DNA from 4 places in the Arthrobacter sp. LjRoot78 genome. Region 3 is predicted to be linked to each of the others. Evidence: riboswitches for the same ligand, from Rfam matches in the RefSeq annotation. Region 3 holds a riboswitch; each other region holds the start of a gene.
The links. A riboswitch is a leader RNA that binds a small molecule or an ion and turns the genes downstream of it on or off. The one in region 3 is predicted to bind thiamine pyrophosphate.
Positions count from the first base shown of each region.

Region 1: another riboswitch for thiamine pyrophosphate. It lies ahead of ACSQ1X_RS12130 (bifunctional hydroxymethylpyrimidine kinase/phosphomethylpyrimidine kinase); the one in region 3 lies ahead of ACSQ1X_RS20020 (ECF transporter S component).
Region 2: another riboswitch for thiamine pyrophosphate. It lies ahead of thiO (glycine oxidase ThiO); the one in region 3 lies ahead of ACSQ1X_RS20020 (ECF transporter S component).
Region 4: another riboswitch for thiamine pyrophosphate. It lies ahead of thiC (phosphomethylpyrimidine synthase ThiC); the one in region 3 lies ahead of ACSQ1X_RS20020 (ECF transporter S component).

Region 1 is NZ_CAXUTG020000001.1:2,610,908-2,615,497, forward strand. It holds gene ACSQ1X_RS12130 (bifunctional hydroxymethylpyrimidine kinase/phosphomethylpyrimidine kinase) at 82-1,674, opposite strand; TPP riboswitch at 1,657-1,754, opposite strand; gene ACSQ1X_RS12135 (Rne/Rng family ribonuclease) at 1,870-4,590, opposite strand, start outside.
Region 2 is NZ_CAXUTG020000001.1:3,052,815-3,057,404, reverse strand. It holds gene ACSQ1X_RS14170 (RNB domain-containing ribonuclease) at 1-1,420, opposite strand, end outside; gene ACSQ1X_RS14165 (ferritin-like domain-containing protein) at 1,462-2,136, shown strand; gene thiE (thiamine phosphate synthase) at 2,137-2,817, opposite strand; TPP riboswitch at 2,844-2,963, shown strand; gene thiO (glycine oxidase ThiO) at 2,956-4,287, shown strand; gene thiS (sulfur carrier protein ThiS) at 4,284-4,520, shown strand; gene ACSQ1X_RS14145 (thiazole synthase) at 4,526-4,590, shown strand, end outside.
Region 3 is NZ_CAXUTG020000001.1:4,299,362-4,303,951, forward strand. It holds gene ACSQ1X_RS20015 (ABC transporter ATP-binding protein) at 1-936, opposite strand, end outside; gene ACSQ1X_RS20020 (ECF transporter S component) at 953-1,585, opposite strand; TPP riboswitch at 1,659-1,799, opposite strand; gene ACSQ1X_RS20025 (DUF4235 domain-containing protein) at 1,951-2,214, shown strand; gene mnhG (monovalent cation/H(+) antiporter subunit G) at 2,240-2,716, opposite strand; gene ACSQ1X_RS20035 (monovalent cation/H+ antiporter complex subunit F) at 2,706-2,984, opposite strand; gene ACSQ1X_RS20040 (Na+/H+ antiporter subunit E) at 2,981-3,526, opposite strand; gene ACSQ1X_RS20045 (Na+/H+ antiporter subunit D) at 3,523-4,590, opposite strand, start outside.
Region 4 is NZ_CAXUTG020000001.1:2,714,534-2,719,123, reverse strand. It holds gene thiC (phosphomethylpyrimidine synthase ThiC) at 1-1,629, opposite strand, end outside; TPP riboswitch at 1,624-1,731, opposite strand; gene ACSQ1X_RS12660 (amidohydrolase family protein) at 1,816-2,904, shown strand; gene ACSQ1X_RS12655 (VOC family protein) at 2,984-3,856, shown strand; gene ACSQ1X_RS12650 (hypothetical protein) at 3,969-4,406, shown strand.

The sequences.
Region 1 (4,590 bases), 1.7 Mb from region 3:
TGGCTCCGGTGGTAGTACGTGATGGGCGCCACTCTGTGCAATACAGACTGCCGCTGCAACGACTTCCGGAACCGTGCCCCACTACCTTACCGGCTCTGGAACACTTTGCGGTTCAGCATGCACGCGCGGCGCGTCGAAAAAATCCACCTCGTAGCGGCACGACTGCCGGAAGGCCAGCCGCATGGCCTGCCGTTCCACTTCGGAGGCGGCCTGTGCGGCGTCGTCGGTGATTCGCACCGCTTCCCTGGTGGCGGCGGCGAATTCTTCGTCCGCGTACGTGCGAAGCCAGTCGGCGTAGGGATGGCCCGACGGCGACCCGGCCGCCTGGAACTGACCGTGCAAGGTGGCACCCACCTCGGCGTACAGCCAGAAGCACGGCAGCACGGCGGCCACGAGCACTCCGTAGCTTCCGGAAACAGATGAGGCCAGCAGGTGGTCCACGTAGGACTTGGTGACCGGTCCCAAGGCGGCGTCCACGTTCCGGGTGCTGAGCCACGTCCTGTGCAGTTCGGACTCGACTTCCAAGCATTGCTGTGCCGACCGTGCCCAGAAGAGCTGCTCGGCCTCGGTGGGGGCAATAGCGGCGGCACGGGACAAGACCCTGGAATAGCCGTTCAGGTAGATGGCGTCCTGGGCAAGGTAATACGCGAAGTGCTGCTCGGTAAGGGAGCCGTCGGCCAGGCCGCGGATGAAGTCCAGCCCGTAGATGTCGTCCAGGTCCGGCCCGGCGTCCTGCCGGAGCGCCTCTGCGAACTCTCCTGCAGCCAGCGCATCCTGGCCCTTCGGGGCCAGATGGTGGAAATGGTGTACCGGGCCGTTGCCCGTTCCCACCTCCAGTGCTTCGGCTTCCCGGAGCGCTCCCTGCAGCCACGGCTTCACTGCCCGCAGGGATGCCTCCCAATCCCCCAGCCTTGCCTGCGCGGTGGCCATGCCCGATGACAGGGAACAGCCGGTGCCGTGGCTGTTCCTGGTGTCGATCCGCGCGCCCGGGACCACCACAACGTCCTGGGCGAGCAGCCCTTCGGTGTTGACGAGGGCGTCGGGGCACGCGCCGCCCTCGAGGTGTCCGCCCTTGACAAGGACGGTGGTGCCGGCCTGCGCAGCGAGGCGTTTGCCCTGGGCGAGTGCCGCTTCCCAGTCGTTCGCCAGGGGTTCGCGGAGCAGCATCGCCAGTTCGGCCAGGTTCGGCGTGATGAGGTCGGCCAGGGGCAGCAGTTCGCGCAGTTCCTCCTCGGCAGCCTTCTGCAGGAGCCGGTCCCCGCTGGTGGCGACCATCACGGGGTCGAGAACCACGACGGCGGGACGGGCTTTCCCAAGCCAGCTGCGGACGGCGGCAATCACCGCAGAGTCGCCCAGCATGCCGATTTTGACGGCATCGATGCTGATGTCATCGCTAATGGCCTCGAGCTGCGCAGTCAGGAAGCCGGCCGGCGGAACGTGGACCGCCCGGACGCCGTGGGTGTTCTGTGCCGTCAGGGCAGTAATGGCAGCCATGCCGTATCCCCCGTTAGCGGCAATGCTCTTGAGGTCCGCCTGGATCCCCGCCCCGCCGGACGGGTCGGAGCCGGCGATGGCCAGCACCCTCGGGGTACTGCGCAAGGGGGCGCTGCCTCCTGGTGCGGGCGCTGCGGCGTTGGCAGGGGTGGGCAGGAATGATGAAGCCAAAGGAGACATCCCTTCGCCGGTGCTAACCGGACAGGTTCAACGGGTCTGGATCTCAGCCGGCCCTGTGCGCGGCACCCCGTGTCAGTCCCCTAGCCTAGCTTTTCCCTGCAACGAACTCGCGGGTACGGCCCGAAACCGGCGTATTGCTACGCCTGTTCCGGGCCGCACCCGCGGTGTCAGCTGGCCGGATCAGAGCCTGCCGGATCAGAGCTCCGAAGCCGGGACCCCCACGCCAAGGATGATCGGCTCGTTGGCCGGCGCTTTGGCGGGCGCGTCCTTCTTTGCCGGCTCAGGTGCCTTAGCTTCGTGGGTGTGCCCTGATGCGGCGACCGGGGCAGTCTCGTGGTGCTCCACGGACGTCTCGTTCGCTGCGCCCTGGGCACGGCTCGCGCTCCGGTTGCGGCGGGGACGGCGGGCCCGGCCCTGCACCGCAGTGTGGTCGGTGTAGTCGGCTTCAGGAGCCTGCGCCGCCTGTACCTGCGCCGCCGGCGTTTTGGCCGCCTGCACCTGGGCCGCCGGTGCCTGCGGTTCAACCGGTGATGCCGGCGCCTCAGCCGCGGCAGGTTCGCCAAGGTGGGCGAATGCCTCAGCCAGGCGGTCAAGGGTCAGGGCCGCTCCGGAGGCAGGAGCTTCCCCGGCATGCTCAACGAACGGCAGAGCCACTTTTTCGCCGCCGAACGTCAGGACGGCCGCCGGCCGCCCTGCAGCAGCCACCTCGGCTTCCGACACCTTAGCGGGCCGGGCCGTAGCGGGTGCAGACGGGGTGGCCTGCGTCGGACCCGACTTGGCCGGCGTCCCCGCTTGCCCGGAAAGTACCTGCCCGGCCGGGGCCTGGGCGCCCTGTGCCTGGGCCGCCAGTGCCTGGCCCACTGCCTGTGCTGCCGCGGCCGCGGCCGCAGGTGCTGCATGGCCTGCCTCGGCATCGTGCAGGTGGGCAGCATGCGCTGCCGCTGCGATGTTGGCCAACGCCACGCGTGTCGCTTCAGCCTTGGCATGGCGCTCGGCGTCCGTGGGCTCGTGGTGCACCGGAGCCGGCGTCAGCGGAGCAGCCTCGGAAGACGGCTGGCCGCCCTTGCCCCGGCGGCGGCTCTTACGCTCCGTACGGGGAGGCTGCTGGGCTTCCGTCCGCGGCACGTGGTGCTCGGCGGCCACAACGTTGGCGCGGCGGTGCTCCACGGGCTCGTCGTGGGTGACAATGCCGCGGCCGGCGCAAGCCTCGCACTGCTCGCCGAAGACTTCCAGGAGCCCGGTACCCATGCGCTTGCGGGTCATCTGCACGAGGCCCAGCGAGGTCACTTCAGCAACCTGGTGCTTGGTCCGGTCGCGTCCGAGGCACTCCACCATGCGGCGAAGCACGAGGTCGCGGTTGGATTCGAGCACCATGTCGATGAAGTCAATGACGATGATGCCGCCGATGTCGCGGAGCCGCAGCTGGCGCACCACTTCCTCGGCCGCTTCCAGGTTGTTCTTGGTAACGGTTTCCTCAAGGTTGCCGCCGCTGCCGGTGAACTTGCCGGTGTTGACGTCCACCACGGTCATGGCTTCGGTGCGGTCGATCACCAGGGAGCCGCCGGAAGGCAGGAAGACCTTGCGGTCCAGGGCTTTGTGGATCTGCTCGTCGATCCGCCAGGCCGCGAAGATGTCCGTGTCCTTGGTCCACTTTTCGAGCCGGCCCACCAGGTCCGGGGCCACATAGGTGACGTACGCCTCGATGGTGTCCCAGGCTTCCTCGCCGGAAACGATCAGCTTGGAGAAGTCCTCGTTGAAGACGTCGCGGACTACCTTGATGGTGAGGTCCGGTTCGCCGTAGAGAAGCTCCGGCGCAAGGATTTTGGTGGACGTGGCCTGGCCCTCGATGCCTTCCCACTGGGCGCGCAGGCGGTTGATGTCGTGCGTCAGCTCTTCCTCGGACGCGCCCTCGGCGGCCGTGCGGACAATCACGCCGGCATCTTCCGGAAGGCGGTCCTTGAGGATCCGCTTGAGGCGGTTGCGCTCGACGTCGGGCAGCTTGCGGGAGATCCCGGTCATGGAACCGCCGGGAACGTAGACGAGGTAGCGGCCGGGCAGGGAGATCTGGCTCGTGAGGCGGGCGCCCTTGTGGCCGACCGGGTCCTTGGTGACCTGGACCAGTACGGAGTCGCCGGACTTCAGCGCGTTCTCGATCCGGCGCTGCTTGCCCTCGAGGTTGACGGCGTCCCAGTTGACCTCGCCGGCGTACAGTACGGCGTTGCGGCCGCGTCCGATATCCACGAAAGCGGCTTCCATCGAGGGCAGGACGTTCTGGACCTTGCCCAGGTATACGTTGCCGATCAGGGAGTCCTGCTGGGTCTTCGAAACGAAGTGCTCGGCCAGGACGCCGTCTTCCAGGACGCCGATCTGGATTCTGTCGTCTCGCTGGCGGACGATCATCTGGCGGTCCACGGATTCACGGCGGGCCAGGAACTCCGCCTCGGTGATCACGGTACGGCGGCGGCCGGTGTCGCGTGATTCGCGGCGGCGCTGCTTCTTGGCCTCAAGCCGGGTGGAGCCCTTGACGGACGTGACGCGGTTGTTGACCGGCGCCTCGCTGATGGCCCGGGGCGCACGGACGCGGGTCACGGTGTTGGGCGGGTCGTCGTCTCCCCCGCCCGTGAGCTCGAGGTCCTGGTCGCCACGGCGGCGGCGGCGACGACGGCGGGAGGTGACGCCGTCGTCCGCGGTAACGGTGGACTCCTCATCTGCGTCCTCGTCCCCGGCGGCGCCTTCGCCAGCCTCGGTCTCGCTGGCAGCTTCCCGGTCCGTCACGCGGCTGCGGCCACGGCGTCCGCGGCTGCGACGGCGGCGCGAGCCGCCGGCGTCGACGTCCTCGCCTTCGTCCTCCGTGTCTTCTTCTTCGCTTTCCTTGGCCACGGCAGGCGCGGCTGCCGGGCGGACCACGGCGCTCAG
Region 2 (4,590 bases), 1.2 Mb from region 3:
GCCTGACCCGGACGGTGGTGCCGGATTCAAGTTCGCCGGGGCACCTGGCGGTCACTGCCGGGTCCGCGATCTGGATGATGCCGGACGGTCCGTTCCCGTTTCCGTTGCCGCCGTTTCCGTTTGTCTTGCCCGGTTTCGATCCGGAGATGACCACGGCGTCGAACTCCTGCCCGATGTGGTTGACAAGGAGGGCGGCCTCCACCGTATCCAGGGCCAGCCGCTCCATCCTTGCTGCCAGCTGGTCCGAGGCCGCCATAATCTCCGGCAGGGACGGCAGGGCGTCACGGGCCCAGCCGGGGACAGCAGTGCGGTTGCTCAGCGCCTCGCAGATCACCAGGACAAAACGGTCTATCAGCCGCCGCAGCGGGGCCGTGGTGTGCGCGTAGGCAGCTCCGATTGCCGACTGGATGGCGTCCTTCGGCACTGTGCCGTCAAAGGGCGTATAGCCGGCGCCCCGGAACAACATGCCGGCGGAATGCAGGATGGCCAGCTGCCTGGGGTCCGTGGGATCAAGGGAGCGCAGGTACTCCCCGTAGCTCGCCCGGCCGTCCCAGGGCTTTCCGAGCGCGTTCGTCTGCCGTTTGAAGTGCAGGAGCGAGCGTTCGTCGGGCGAAGGCATGGTCCGCAGGATCCCCACTTTGCCTTCCAGCATCAGGTCCGCCGCAGCCATGCCGGTCATGAGGGAGATCTGGGCGTTCCAGTCCTCCACCGGAAGGGACGGAGCAGCGACAATGCGGTAGCCGCCGTCGGGCAGCTGTTCAATGTCCTGTTCCGGCATGTTCAGGCTGGCTCCGCCGCGCAGCCTCTCCAGTTCCACCCGCTTGAGCCCCACTTCCTTGAGCAGCTGCAGGACGGGGGCGGCAGTGCCGGCATCGAGTTCGGCCTGGACGCCCTTGTAGCTGAGCTTGGCACGGCTCCGGATTTTGGCACGGCGCACCAGCACTGACTGCACGCGGGCCCCCGCGTCCAGGCTGAACTCCCAGACGAAAGCGGAGCACATTTGTCCGGCCAGCAGGCTGCCCGCCTGTTCGCTGATGACTTCCGGGTGAAGCGGAATCCGGCCGTCCGGGGCGTAGAACGTCTGCCCCCGGCGGCGTGTTTCGGCGTCCAGCGCCCCGCCGGGTGCCACAAAGGACGGCACATCGGCGATGGCGTAGAAAACCTTGTACCCGTCGCCTGACCGCTCGATGAACAGGGCCTGGTCCAGGTCCGTGGACGACGCCGGATCTATGGTCACAAAGCCCACATCCGTGAGGTCCAGGTCCGGCATCTTGTGTTCCGCAATGGCCGCCAGCGCATCCTGAAGGACATCATCAGGAAACGGCCCCGGCAGCTCCAACTCCGTACGGAGCGCGTTCAACGCGTCGGCCAACCGGTTGGTCTGTTCGTGGACACTTGGAGTCAGGCGATGATGGGACACGAAAGTCAGGTTAGCTCCATTTCCGCCATTAGTCTTGGACGATGAGCTCAACCCCGGCTGACACTGCTCGCTACAACCGCTTCGTCGCGGACCTGTTCGGAATGATGGCCTACGGCGAGCTTTCGGCCTTTGAGCGGTTTGCCGCCGACGCACGGTATTCACCCACCCTCCACGACCGGGCGGTGCTCGGCAGGATAGCCGTAGTGGAGTTCCGGCACTACGAACTGGTGAGCGCCCGGCTCGAGGCCAGGGGGATCGACGCCGAGGACGCCATGTTGCCTTTCCAGCCAGCCGTGGACTACTTCCATTCGCGGACACGCCCGGCCGACTGGTACGAATCGCTGATGAAGGCCTACGTCATCGACACGGTCTCTGCCGACTTCTACCGGGCCATCTCACAATACGTCGACGCCGAAACGCGGGAACTCATCGAACAGATCCAGGCCTCCGATGAAACGACGGAGGTTCTCCGCGACCGGCTCAAGGGTGCCCTCGCCGATGATCCCAGGCTCGCCTCCAGGCTGGCGCTGTGGGGCAGGCGGCTGCTGGGCGAAGCCCTGACCCAGGCGCAGCGCGTCAGCTATGAGCATGCGTTCCTGGGAAGCCTGATCGGCGGCGAGGACACCGCCGAGGCGAAAGACCTGGTCAGCGGCCTGATCGCCGGGCTGGCGGAAAACCACTCCAAGCGGATGACGCAGCTCGGACTGACCGGATAGTCAGGATGCGCCGGTGTCGAGCGCTTCGAGCAGTGACCGCGCGGCCGCGGCGGGATCGTCCGCCTCGGTGATGGCGCGGACCACCACAATCCGCTGCGCCCCTGCAGCCACCACCTGCTCAACGTTGCCCAGGTCAATGCCGCCGATGGCGAACCACGGAACCGTCGTCCCGGCGGCCGCTTCTTTGCCGGCGGCGCTTGCCGCGTAGCGGAGCAGGTCGAGGCCGACGGCGGCCCGCCCCGGCTTCGTGGGGGTGGCCCAGACCGGCCCCACGCAGAAGTAGTCCAGTCCTCCGGTACCGCGGGATGCGGCCCTGGCGGCGTCGATCTGCCCGGTGCTGTGCGTTGACAGGCCGATGAGGGCTTCGTTGCCGAGGAACTTCCGGGCCGCCGCCAGCGGAAGATCCTTCTGTCCGATGTGGAGCACGGGCGCGCCGGAAAGCGAGGCGATGTCCGCGCGGTCGTTGACCGACCACAGGCGCCCGTGGCGGCGCGCAGCGGACTCCAGCACAGCAAGAAGTTCGAGCTCTTCGGCCGCCTCCAGGTTCTTGTCGCGGAGCTGGATGATGTCGACGCCACCGGCGTAGGCGGCATCCACGAAGTCTTCGAAATCGCCGCGGTCCGTGCGGGCGTCAGTGCAGAGGTACAGGCGGGCATCGGTGAGGAGAGCTTGCTCGGTCATGGCACCAGCCTAGTTCCCCTAAACTGGGGGAGTACCGCGGGAGCCCGCAGCAGCTGTCACAAAGCTGCAGGGCTGAGAGGGCGTCAGAGCCGACCGCTTGACCTGATCCGGTTAGTACCGGCGTAGGGAAGGATGACTATGGCCCCGCATACCCCAGCAGGCAGCCCCGCCGCGCGCAGCCGCGACATCAGCGCCGACGTCGCCGTGGTTGGCGGCGGAATCATCGGCCATGGCATCGCCTGGGAGGCCCGGCAGTCGGGCCGGTCCGTGGTGCTCATCGATGACGCGCCCGGTACGGGAGCGAGCTGGGCCGCCGCCGGCATGCTGGCACCGGTCAGCGAACTCCATTACCAGGAGGAGGACCTCCTGGAGCTCATGCTTCACTCCTCCGGGCTGTGGCCCGCGTTTGCGGCGAGCCTTGAAACCGAGGGGGTTCCCGGGGAATCCGGCAGCGGCGGCCGGGACACCGGCTACCTCACGACGTCGACCCTCGCCGTGGGGGCCGACGCCGCCGACCGCCGCGCGCTCGCCGACCTGCGCGGCGTCCAGCTGTCGAGCGGCCTCACCGTGGAACCGCTGACCGTCAGGGAAGCGCGGGCACGGGAGCCGTTGCTGAGTCCCGGGATCTCCTGTGCCTTCGACATCCCGGCGGACCACCAGGTGGATCCCCGAAAGCTCCTCGCCCTCATCGCGGAGTCGCTGGCAGGTTCCGCCGTGCGCCGGCGGGCGGCCGGCCTGCTGTGGGAGGACGGGCGGGTCAGCGGCGTCAGCCTGGCCGGGGGAGGTGCAGTGCACGCAGCGGAGACGATTATTGCCAACGGGCTGGAGTCTGCGTCCCTCGGCGGGCTGCCCGCGGGACTGAAGCTGCCCCTCCGCCCGGTGTACGGGGACATCCTGCGGCTGCGGGTCCCCGCCTACCTGCGGCCGCTGCTGACATCCACCGTCCGCGGCATGGTCCATGGGGTTCCCGTCTACATCGTGCCCCGGCAGGACGGAACCGTGGTGATCGGGGCCACGCAGCGTGAAGACGCCCTCCCGGGGGCAGACGCTGCGGACCTTGGAGCCGGACACGCAACGCCGGTCCGTTCAGCCGTTTCAGCCGGCGGCGTCTACCAGCTGCTCCGTGACGCGCAAGTGCTGGTTCCGGCCGTCGCCGAACTGGAACTCCTGGAAGCCACGGCAAGGGCGCGTCCGGGAACGCCGGACAACGCGCCGCTGCTGGGGCGCGTAGCCGCTGCGGGAACCGGCAAGGACGTCGAAGGGCTGATCATTGCCACCGGATTCTTCCGGCACGGCGTCCTGCTCACTCCTGCGGCAGCGTCCATCTGCAGGGAGCTCATGGACGGCACCGCCGACGTCCGCTGGGCGCCTTTCCGGCCCGACCGGTTTTCCGGCCTTTCGCCAACGCCGGCAACACCGGCAACGCCACCGAACATCGTCACAATTGACCCGAACAAGGAAACAGCATGAACATCACACTGAACGGCACCGTCCATGCGGTGGACGACGGAGCGTCTGTCACCACCCTCATCAGCCAGGTCACTGGCAGGAACCTCGCCCCCAACGGGCAGGCCGCCGACGGCCGGAAGCTGGGCGTCGCAGTGGCCCGGAATTCCGAGGTGGTGCCGCGCAGCCAGTGGTTCGTCACGGCGCTCGCCGAGGGCGACGACGTCGAACTCGTTACCGCGGTACAGGGAGGTTGAGCATCATGGCAGGAACTACGGTTGCCGGCGTGGCAGGGACGGCACGGCACGCGGCGGCGGACCCCTTCAT
Region 3 (4,590 bases):
CAGCAGGAGGTTCCCGTTACCGGGCACACCCGCGGCCGCCGGCACTCCCGCGCCGTTCACTCCCGCACCGTGCGCTCCCGCGGCACCCACCAGTGCGGCACCGGACCGTGCCCGGGTGGCGGGCACGTACCCGGGCACCCAGACGCCGGCGGCAACGAGCATGTCCCGGGCTTCTGCCAGGACCTGGTCCGGCGGCCCGTCCAGGAGCACTGCGGAATCCGTGGCCGAACCCGGCTGCAGCACCACGATCCGGTCCACCAGGTCTTTCCACACGCCCACCCGGTGTTCCACCACCACCAGCGTTGCCCCGGTCTTGTCCAAGCACCGGCCCACGGCGTCCCGGACCTCCAGGACCCCTGCGGGGTCAAGGTTGGCGGTGGGCTCGTCGAGGAGCAGCAGTCCCGGGCGCATGGCAAGGATGCCGGCGAGCGCCAGGCGCTGCTTCTGTCCGCCGGAAAGGGCCGACGTCGGGTGGTCCAGCGGCAGGCGGGCCAGCCCGACGTCGTCGAGCGCTTCTCCCACGCGTGTCCAGATGTCCGCACGAGGCACGGCAAGGTTCTCGGCGCCGAAGGCGACGTCGTCCCCCACGCGGGAAAGGACCACCTGCGTCTCGGGGTCCTGCTGCATCAGGCCGGCGCGGCCGCGCTGTGCACGCGGCGGGGCGCCGTCGATCAGGAGGGTGCCCGTCTCGTCTGAGTCGTCGGCGTCCGGCACGCCCTCGTGGTGGGCGCCGGCGTCGCTGTCGCCGAGCACGCCGGCGAGGGCGTGCAGCAGCGTCGATTTGCCGGCGCCGGAGGGGCCCAGCAGCAGCACGCGTTCGCCCGGCTGAATGTCCAGGTCCAGGCCGCGGACGGCGGGCCGGGACCGGCCGGCGTGCCGCCAGCCCCAGCCGCGTGCCGTGACCGCTGCCGGGCGGACGTTGTCCGAAGATGTCATGAGCGGGGTGCGTTCGTCAGGAGAAGACGGGCTCCGTTGCTGCCTTGCGGGAGGCAAAGGAGCTGAGCACACCGGTCCGGGCCAGGCCGCGGGTGGCGACCCAGGACAGCGCACCGGCAATGATGGCGCCGGAAATGGCGGTGAAAATGATGTAAGCGAGCTTGTCGCCGGCAGCGTAGGCGATGTTCCAGCCCCACGGAGCGAACGAGTCGTTCAGGCCGCAGAAGAGGCCTGCACCGGCACCGGCCAGCAACGAAACGGGCAGGTTGAACTTCTTGTAAACGAACACCGCGAAGATGATTTCGGCGCCGAGCCCCTGCACGAAGCCGGAGAACAGCACCGAGGCGCCGTACTGCGAGCCCATGATCAGCTCGCCGGTGGCAGCCACCGTTTCACAGAACAGGGCGGCTCCGGGCTTGCGGATGATCAGCATGCCCAGGACGGCGGGAATCATCCAGCCGCCGGCGATGAGGCCGGTCAGGGGCGGGTAAACGGCGTTCATGGCCGGCGAAACGGCGGCGGCCCCCTGGGACCAGGCCCAGAAAATGACGCCGCCGGCCACTGCGATCAACGCAGCCACCACAATGTCCACCACGCGCCAGGTGTACTTGCTGTGCGGCAACGCCTGCTTTGCAGAAATATCAGTCATGTCGTCCTCCTGAGGTACAGGAGGGGAGAGTGTTTCCCGGCCAGGGCCGCGGCTTCCGCCGCCTGCTGCCGGACACTCTGAGAACTCGACTCCCTTGCGCCGGTACTAACCGGATCAGGTTCGAGGGTCTGCGGCTGCCCGCACTCTCAGCGCCCGCCTCCGGTTCCTGGACTGCTCCAGTGACCCCGACGGCGACGCTCCCCTGTCGTATTAATTCGCCCTTATGGGCGTGGCTCAGTTTACACCCGCAGGCCCGCGAAATCCCGGGGCCGACTGTCACAATGCGCGGTGATGGGGGCGGGCTGATGCGGCTAGGCTAGGGGAAGCCCTGTTTCCGCCGTCTCCCACCTGTAAGGGGTACTGGAATGAGTTTTTTCATCAAGCTGCTTGGAACCGGAGTGAGCCTGCTGGCCGGATTCGCCGGCACGAAGGCCGTTGACGTCGTCTGGGAAAAGGTCACCGGCCGCAAGCCCCCCAAGGGCGACAAGAACGACGTCCCCACCACCCTGCGCAGCGCCCTGACCTTTGCGCTGATCTCCGCGGCTGTCAGCGCCATCATCCAGGTCCTGGCCAACCGGGGCACGCAGCGTGCCATCACCCGCTTCGCCAAGAGCCAGGACATCGTCTAGGCCCCAACCTTCCTACGGGGTCCCCCTAGGCTGGGGCGCCGTCATCGGCGGGACCGTCGTCGTGCGCTGCGCGTTTGTCCGGGTCCTGCCTGCCTGAGTCCTGCCTGCCCGGGTCCTGCCTATCGGCGGTTTTCTTGTCCGCTGCCTTCTGCACCACGGCCTCCAGCTCGTCCGTCGTCAGCAGCTCCCTGTGCAGGTGCTTGGTGCGGTAGCCGGCCCGGCCCACCATGTGCGCGGACACGGGAACGGTGAGGACCTGGAAGATCCACGCCACGAACAGCACGGGCCACACCCACCAGGTCCGCAGCTGCAGGCCAACCGAAGCCAGCAGCAGGAATAGGCCCAGCACCTGCGGCTTGGTGGCGGCGTGCATCCTGCTCATCAGGTCGGGGAAGCGCAACAGGCCAATGGCCGCGCCGAGGGACATCACGGCGCCCACCACCATAAAAACGGCCGAGACTGCGTCAATGATGGTGTCGACGGCGGATGGTTCAGGATTCATTGGGGTGCTCCCGCCGGTCGGCCACGAAGCGCGCCACCGTGACGGACCCGATGAACCCGATGATGGACAGCGCCACCAGCAGCATCAGGTTGTTCAGGTGCCGGTTCACGGCCATGTCGATGCAGAGCGTGGCCCCGATGATGGCCAGCAGCACGTCCGAGGCCAGCACCCGGTCCAACAGCGACGGGCCGATGGCGATCCGGACAATGGCGCCCGCTGCCGCCAGTGACAGGATCACGGCCGTTACGGTCAGGACGACTTCCATCATGCGCCCACCTCCTGTTTCAGTGCGGCCAGTTCTTCACGCGTGCCCATGATCCTGATCAGTGCTGCCTCGGCATCCCGGACTTCCTTGCGCAGGCTCACGATGTCCTCCCCGCTCCGCACGTTCAGCCCGTGGATGTAGAGCGTGGACGTGGAGCGGTCCACCTCCACCACCAGTGAGCCGGGAATCAGCGAGATGACGTGGCCGGTGGCAGTGACCATCAGGTCCGAATGGCTGCGGAGCTGGACGGCGACGACGGCGTTGGTCACCTTGGGGCCGCGGGCCACTGCCAGGTACAGCACCTGGCAGCTGGCGGCCACCACCTTGCCAAGGAAGACGATGGCAAACGGGACGGCACGCACAATGCTGAACCGGCCGCCCAGTTCCACCGGGGGCAGGTAGAACAACCGCGCCACCACCACGGCGATGAGGGCGCCGAACAGGAGGTTTCCGGGGCTGAAGTCCTGCCACAGCGCACACCAGACAAACACGAGCCAGACGAGGAGGGGCAGTTCCTGCCGGATAGAGATCCGTCGGCGGTTCATTTCTGGCCCTCCGGCTGCGGGCCTTCCGGCTGCGGGACCGCAGGTTCAGGCTGCGCGATCGGGGGCACGGGAGCGTTTTCGCCCAGCACCGCCTGGATGTAGGAGGACCTGTCCAGCATGTCCACGGCCGACTGGTCCGCCACCCTGAAGAGCGGCCCGGCGAAGACGGTGAGCGCCACGCCGAAGGCAACGAGCCCCAGGGTTGATCCCACCATGGTCCGCGGCAGGAGCGTGACGTTGCGTTTGCCCGCCCGGTCGCCGGTGTCGGAGTCCTCGGGGGCCGCCAGCAGCACGGGGTCGGGGTTCTCTGCGTCCTCGGGCTTGCGCCAGAATGCGCGGTTCCACACGCGGGCGACGGCAAGGAGCGTCAGCAGGCTGGTCACGACGCCTCCGACCACCAGGGCGTAGGCCAGCGGGGTGCCGAGCTGCACGCCGGCCTGCAGCAGCCCGAGCTTGCCCAGGAAGCCGGAGAACGGCGGGATTCCGGCCAGGTTCATGGCGGGTATGAAGAACAGCAGGGCCAGGATCGGGGACAGCTTGGCCAGGCCGGCCACCCGGTCGATCGACGAGCTTCCGCCGCGGCGTTCGATCAGGCCCGTGACCAGGAACAGGCTGGTCTGGATGGTGATGTGGTGGGCCACGTAGAACACCGCCGCGCCGAGCCCTGCCACGGAGGACATGGCAAGCCCGAACACCATGTAGCCGATGTGGCTCACCAGGGTGAATGAGAGCAGACGCTTGATATCGCTCTGAGCCAGGGCACCCAGGATTCCCACCACCATGGTCAGCAGTGCAGCCACCATCAGCGGGGTGTTCAGCGAGTCCCCCGGGAAGAGGAGCGTCTCGGTGCGCACCATCGCGTAAACGCCCACCTTGGTCAGCAAGCCGGCGAACACGGCCGTGACGGGGGCCGGCGCGGTGGGGTACGAGTCAGGCAGCCAGAAGGACAGCGGGAAGACGGCCGCCTTGATGCCGAAGGCCACCAACAGCATCACGTGCAGCAGCATCCGCGTACCGGAGTCCAGGTCTGCGAGCTTGATGGCCAGGTCCGCCATGTTGATGGT
Region 4 (4,590 bases), 1.6 Mb from region 3:
GAAATGCGCAGTCTTCGCCGGTTCCGCAGGCAGCGTCTCGTCATGGAAGGCTTCAGCCGTGACAGGGTCCAGAGACAGGGAAAACTGGTCCCGCCACCGGAATTCGAACCGTGCCTTGGACAGGGCGTCGTCACGTTCATGTGCCCCCGGGTGGCCCTTGGCGAGGTCGGCGGCGTGGGCGGCGATCTTGTAGGTGATCACGCCGGTCTTCACGTCGTCCTTGTTCGGCAGCCCCAGGTGTTCCTTGGGTGTGACGTAACAGAGCATGGCCGTGCCGTAGCGGGCGATTTCCGTGGCGCCGATGGCGGAGGTGATGTGGTCATAGCCCGGAGCTATGTCCGTGACTAGCGGCCCCAGGGTGTAGAAGGGAGCTCCCTTGCAGAGTTCCTGCTGGCGCTCCACGTTTTCCCTGACAAGGTGGAACGGCACATGCCCCGGGCCTTCCACCATCACCTGGACATCGAATTCCCAGGCACGCTGCGTCAGCTCAGCCAAAGTATCCAGCTCGGCGAACTGGGCGGCGTCGTTCGCGTCCGCCGTCGCGCCGGGCCGCAGCCCGTCGCCGAGCGAGAACGCAACGTCGTACTTGGCGAAGATCTCGCACAGCTCGTCGAAGTGCGTGTAGAGGAAGTTCTCCTGGTGGTGGGCCAGGCACCACCCTGCCATGATGGATCCGCCGCGGGAGACGATGCCGGTGACGCGGTTGGCCGTCAGCGGAACGTAGCGCAGCAGGACTCCGGCGTGGATGGTCATGTAGTCCACACCCTGCTCGCACTGTTCGATCACCGTGTCGCGGAAAATTTCCCAGGTCAGTTTGTTGGCCTCGCCGTTGACCTTCTCCAGGGCCTGGTAGATGGGCACGGTGCCGATCGGCACCGGCGAGTTGCGGATGATCCATTCCCGGGTGGTGTGGATGTCGTCTCCGGTGGAAAGGTCCATCACCGTGTCGGCACCCCACTGGGTGGCCCACTGCAGCTTGTCGACCTCCTCGGCGATGGAGCTGGTAACAGCCGAGTTGCCGATGTTGGCGTTGATCTTCACAAGGAAGGCCTTGCCGATGATCATCGGCTCGGATTCCGGGTGGTTGATGTTGTTGGGGATGATGGCGCGGCCCGCGGCAACTTCGCTGCGCACCAGCTCAACATCGCAGTTTTCCCGCAGTGCGACGAACTGCATTTCGGGAGTCACCACGCCCTTCCTGGCGTAATGCATCTGCGTGACGGTCCGTCCCGCGACAGCGCGGCGGGGCACCGGCTGCGCGCCCTTCCACTCCGCGGAGGCAGCGCCTCGGCGCACGGCCGACTTCCCGTCGTCGAGGAGGTTCCGTTCCCTGCCGCTGTACGGCTCGGTGTCCGCCCTGGATTCAATCCACCGGGTCCTGAACGGTTCCAGTCCCACCACGGGATCGCTGCCGGGCCCCGCTGTCCGGTAGACCCGGAACGGCGGGTTTGCCGCGCCGCCCGGCGAGTCCTCCAAGGCAATCTCGGTCACCGGCACCCGGATCCCGGTGGCTTCGTCGGCGATGAAGGCCAGTGAATGGGACTTCAGGGACTGCGTTTCATGAGTGCCCGCCTGGCCGGCGGTGGATCCATTTTGGGCACGGGACAGCTGTGTTTCTGGTGTATTCACGGAATACTCACTTCCTTCGCCGGCATTACCCGGACAGGTTCAACGGTCGCAGGCCGCGTCAGCCCGATCTCAGCCCCTGCAGGGGCACCCGTGTGGTCGTAGACGAAGCTACCACAGGCCCGGGCAGCGTCCACGTCACACGACGTTCACATCCAACGACCGGAACCGGCGGTCTAGGCTTGAGGCATGCGTGGAATCATCGAATTCACCGGAACGGTGCTGACCGCTCCAGACCAGGAACGGGACGGCCTCTGGGCCGTGGACGGCAGGCTGACGTTCAGTCGGCCGGCGGGTCCGCCGGATGTGGTGCTGGATGGCTGGGTGCTTCCGGGCCTCGTGGACGCACACTGTCACATCGGTCTTGGACCTGACGGCGATGTGTCCGAGTCCATCGCCGAGGAGCAGGCCGTCACGGACCTGATGGCCGGCACGCTGCTGGTCCGCGACGCGGGAGCGGTACATGACACGCGCTGGATCCAGCAGCGTCCGGAGCTGCCGCGGATCATCCGGGCGGGACGCCACATTGCCAGGACCCGCCGCTATCTGCGGGGATTCGCCGTCGAAGTTGAGCCGGACGGACTGGTCGAGGCGGTGCGCAAGCAGGCGCTCGCGGGTGACGGCTGGGTCAAGATCGTGGGGGACTGGATCGACCGCGACGCCGGTGACCTTTCGGCGTCGTTCCCCGCCGCCGTGGTCCGGGATGCTGTCCGCGCCGCCCACGATGAAGGTGCCCGGGTGACGGCGCACTGTTTCGCCGAGGAGACGCTGGATGACATGCTCGACGCCGGCATCGACTGCATCGAACACGGCACCGGACTCCTGCCACGGCACATACCCCGCTTCGTGGAACAACGCGTCCCGATTGTTCCCACGCTGATCAATATTGCGACGTTCCCGGACATCGCGGCCCGGGCGGAAGCAAAGTTTCCGGTTTACGCAGCACACATGCGCGCCTTGTGGCAGCGGCGGAACGAGCGGATTGTGGAAGCTTTCGAGGCGGGCGTGCCGATCTACGCCGGGACAGACGCGGGCAGCGTCATCGGCCACGGCCGGATAGTGGATGAGATCCATGCGCTCCACACCGCCGGCCTGCCGGCGGCGACGGCGCTCGACGCGGCGTCGTGGGGCGCCCGGAAGTGGCTGGGAGCGGACGGTATCGCCGAGGGTGCCAGCGCCGACGTCGTACTGTGCGAACAGGACCCCAGGATCAATCCGGAAACGCTGCGGAACCTCACCTACATCATTCTTCGCGGTCGGCAGCTCCACCAGGAATAAATTGAAGGTTCAAGTAATTTAACTCTATGTAAGCGTCACCGGAGGACCGGAGGCGGAGTTTCGGGAGTTTGGAGTTGCCATGACCACAGAATCCAGCAAGGACCTGCTGCCGGCGGATCTCGCCATGGGCACGGTGATGCTCAAGGTGGGGGACATGAAGCTGATGACCGATTACTACCAGCGCGCGCTCGGGCTGGAGGTCGTGGCTGAGCAGGATGGCGGCGTGTACCTTGGCCGGCGCGGAACGCCCCTGGTCCATCTCGCACCCGCACCCGGGCTCAACCTTCCGGCCCGGGGTGAAGCCGGACTGTTCCACACGGCCCTGCTCTTCGGGGACAGGCCGGCGCTCGCTGCCACGGTGGCTTCAGCGGCCCGGTATGAGCCGCGGCTGTTCACCGGGAGCGCCGACCACCTCGTCAGCGAGGCTTTCTACTTCAGCGACCCCGAGGGCAACGGCATCGAGCTGTACTGGGACCGTCCCCGTAGCGACTGGTCCTGGGAGGGGACCAATGTGGTCATGGACAGCCTTGCCCTCCCGCCGCAGCGGTTCCTGCAGGAATTCCTGACCGAGGAAGCGGTAAGCGGGCAGCGTGAGGCGCATGCCGGCGTCGGGCACGTCCACCTTCAGGTGGGCGACGTCCAGTCGGCCCATGACTTCTACGTGGGCACCCTTGGTTTCGAGAAAACCGCCGGATGGCACGGGCAGGCCCTGTTCGTCTCCGCCGGCGGCTACCACCATCACATGGCAATGAACGTCTGGAACAGCCGCGGCGCAGGGCCCCGTAAGGACACCCTTGGCCTGGGCGAAGTCCTGATCGAAGTGCCGGGAACGGACGACGTCGGCGCGCTCGCCGACCGTTTGCGGGTTGCCGGTGCGGCGTCCCACCACACGGGAGCGGAGCTGCGTTTCGAGGATCCGTGGCGCAACCGGATCCGCGTCGCCGTCCGCTGAGGCGTCGCTGACCTGCGCGTCCTTCTGCGTTAGGCTGATTCCGGAAGTCCGGGGCAGCTGCGAAGGTGCCCGACGGGACCATTGCAGCGCCGACGGAATGAGGATGATTTCCATGGGTTTCACTGAAATCTTTGTTTCCACCCACGATGAGGCGCTCAAGCGCGCGGGGGCACTTGAGGGCGGCGGGCCCGCGGCTCCGGACTCGCTGCGGATTCCGGACATCAGCGATTTCGAGATTGAGCAGCTCGGCGACCTGGCAGGAGCGGCCGTGCACGCGGCTGGGGCGGACTATGAACTCGCCATGGTGGACGTGGCCAGCGATTCCCTCCTGGGCGTACCGGCTGCGATGGTCCGGGCGCTCGCGGAACTCCTCAGTTACGAGACCGAGGGCGAGGGCAACGTTCTGGAGGATGTTGCCGCCAGGTGGGCGGCCGAAGAGGACATGCCTTTCGGCTCCGACGAGGCCCTCGGCTATGTCCAGCGGCTTGCGCAGATGGCCGGCAGCGTGGACGCGAACGCCCGGACCGGCCTTTACGTCTGGTCCGCCTGACCGGGCCGCCGTGTGTCAAGTCGAAATCCCGGCGCTGATCTGGCACAATAGACAGGTACTTGATCTGCGTGGCCCCTCTCTCCGCGTCCGGATCTTGTCCTTTTAGAACCCCCTAGTACGGCCCGCCCCACGGGTGCAGAACGCCGGGCTCGACCCCGTTTCAGAAACAGGAGTGACCACAAAA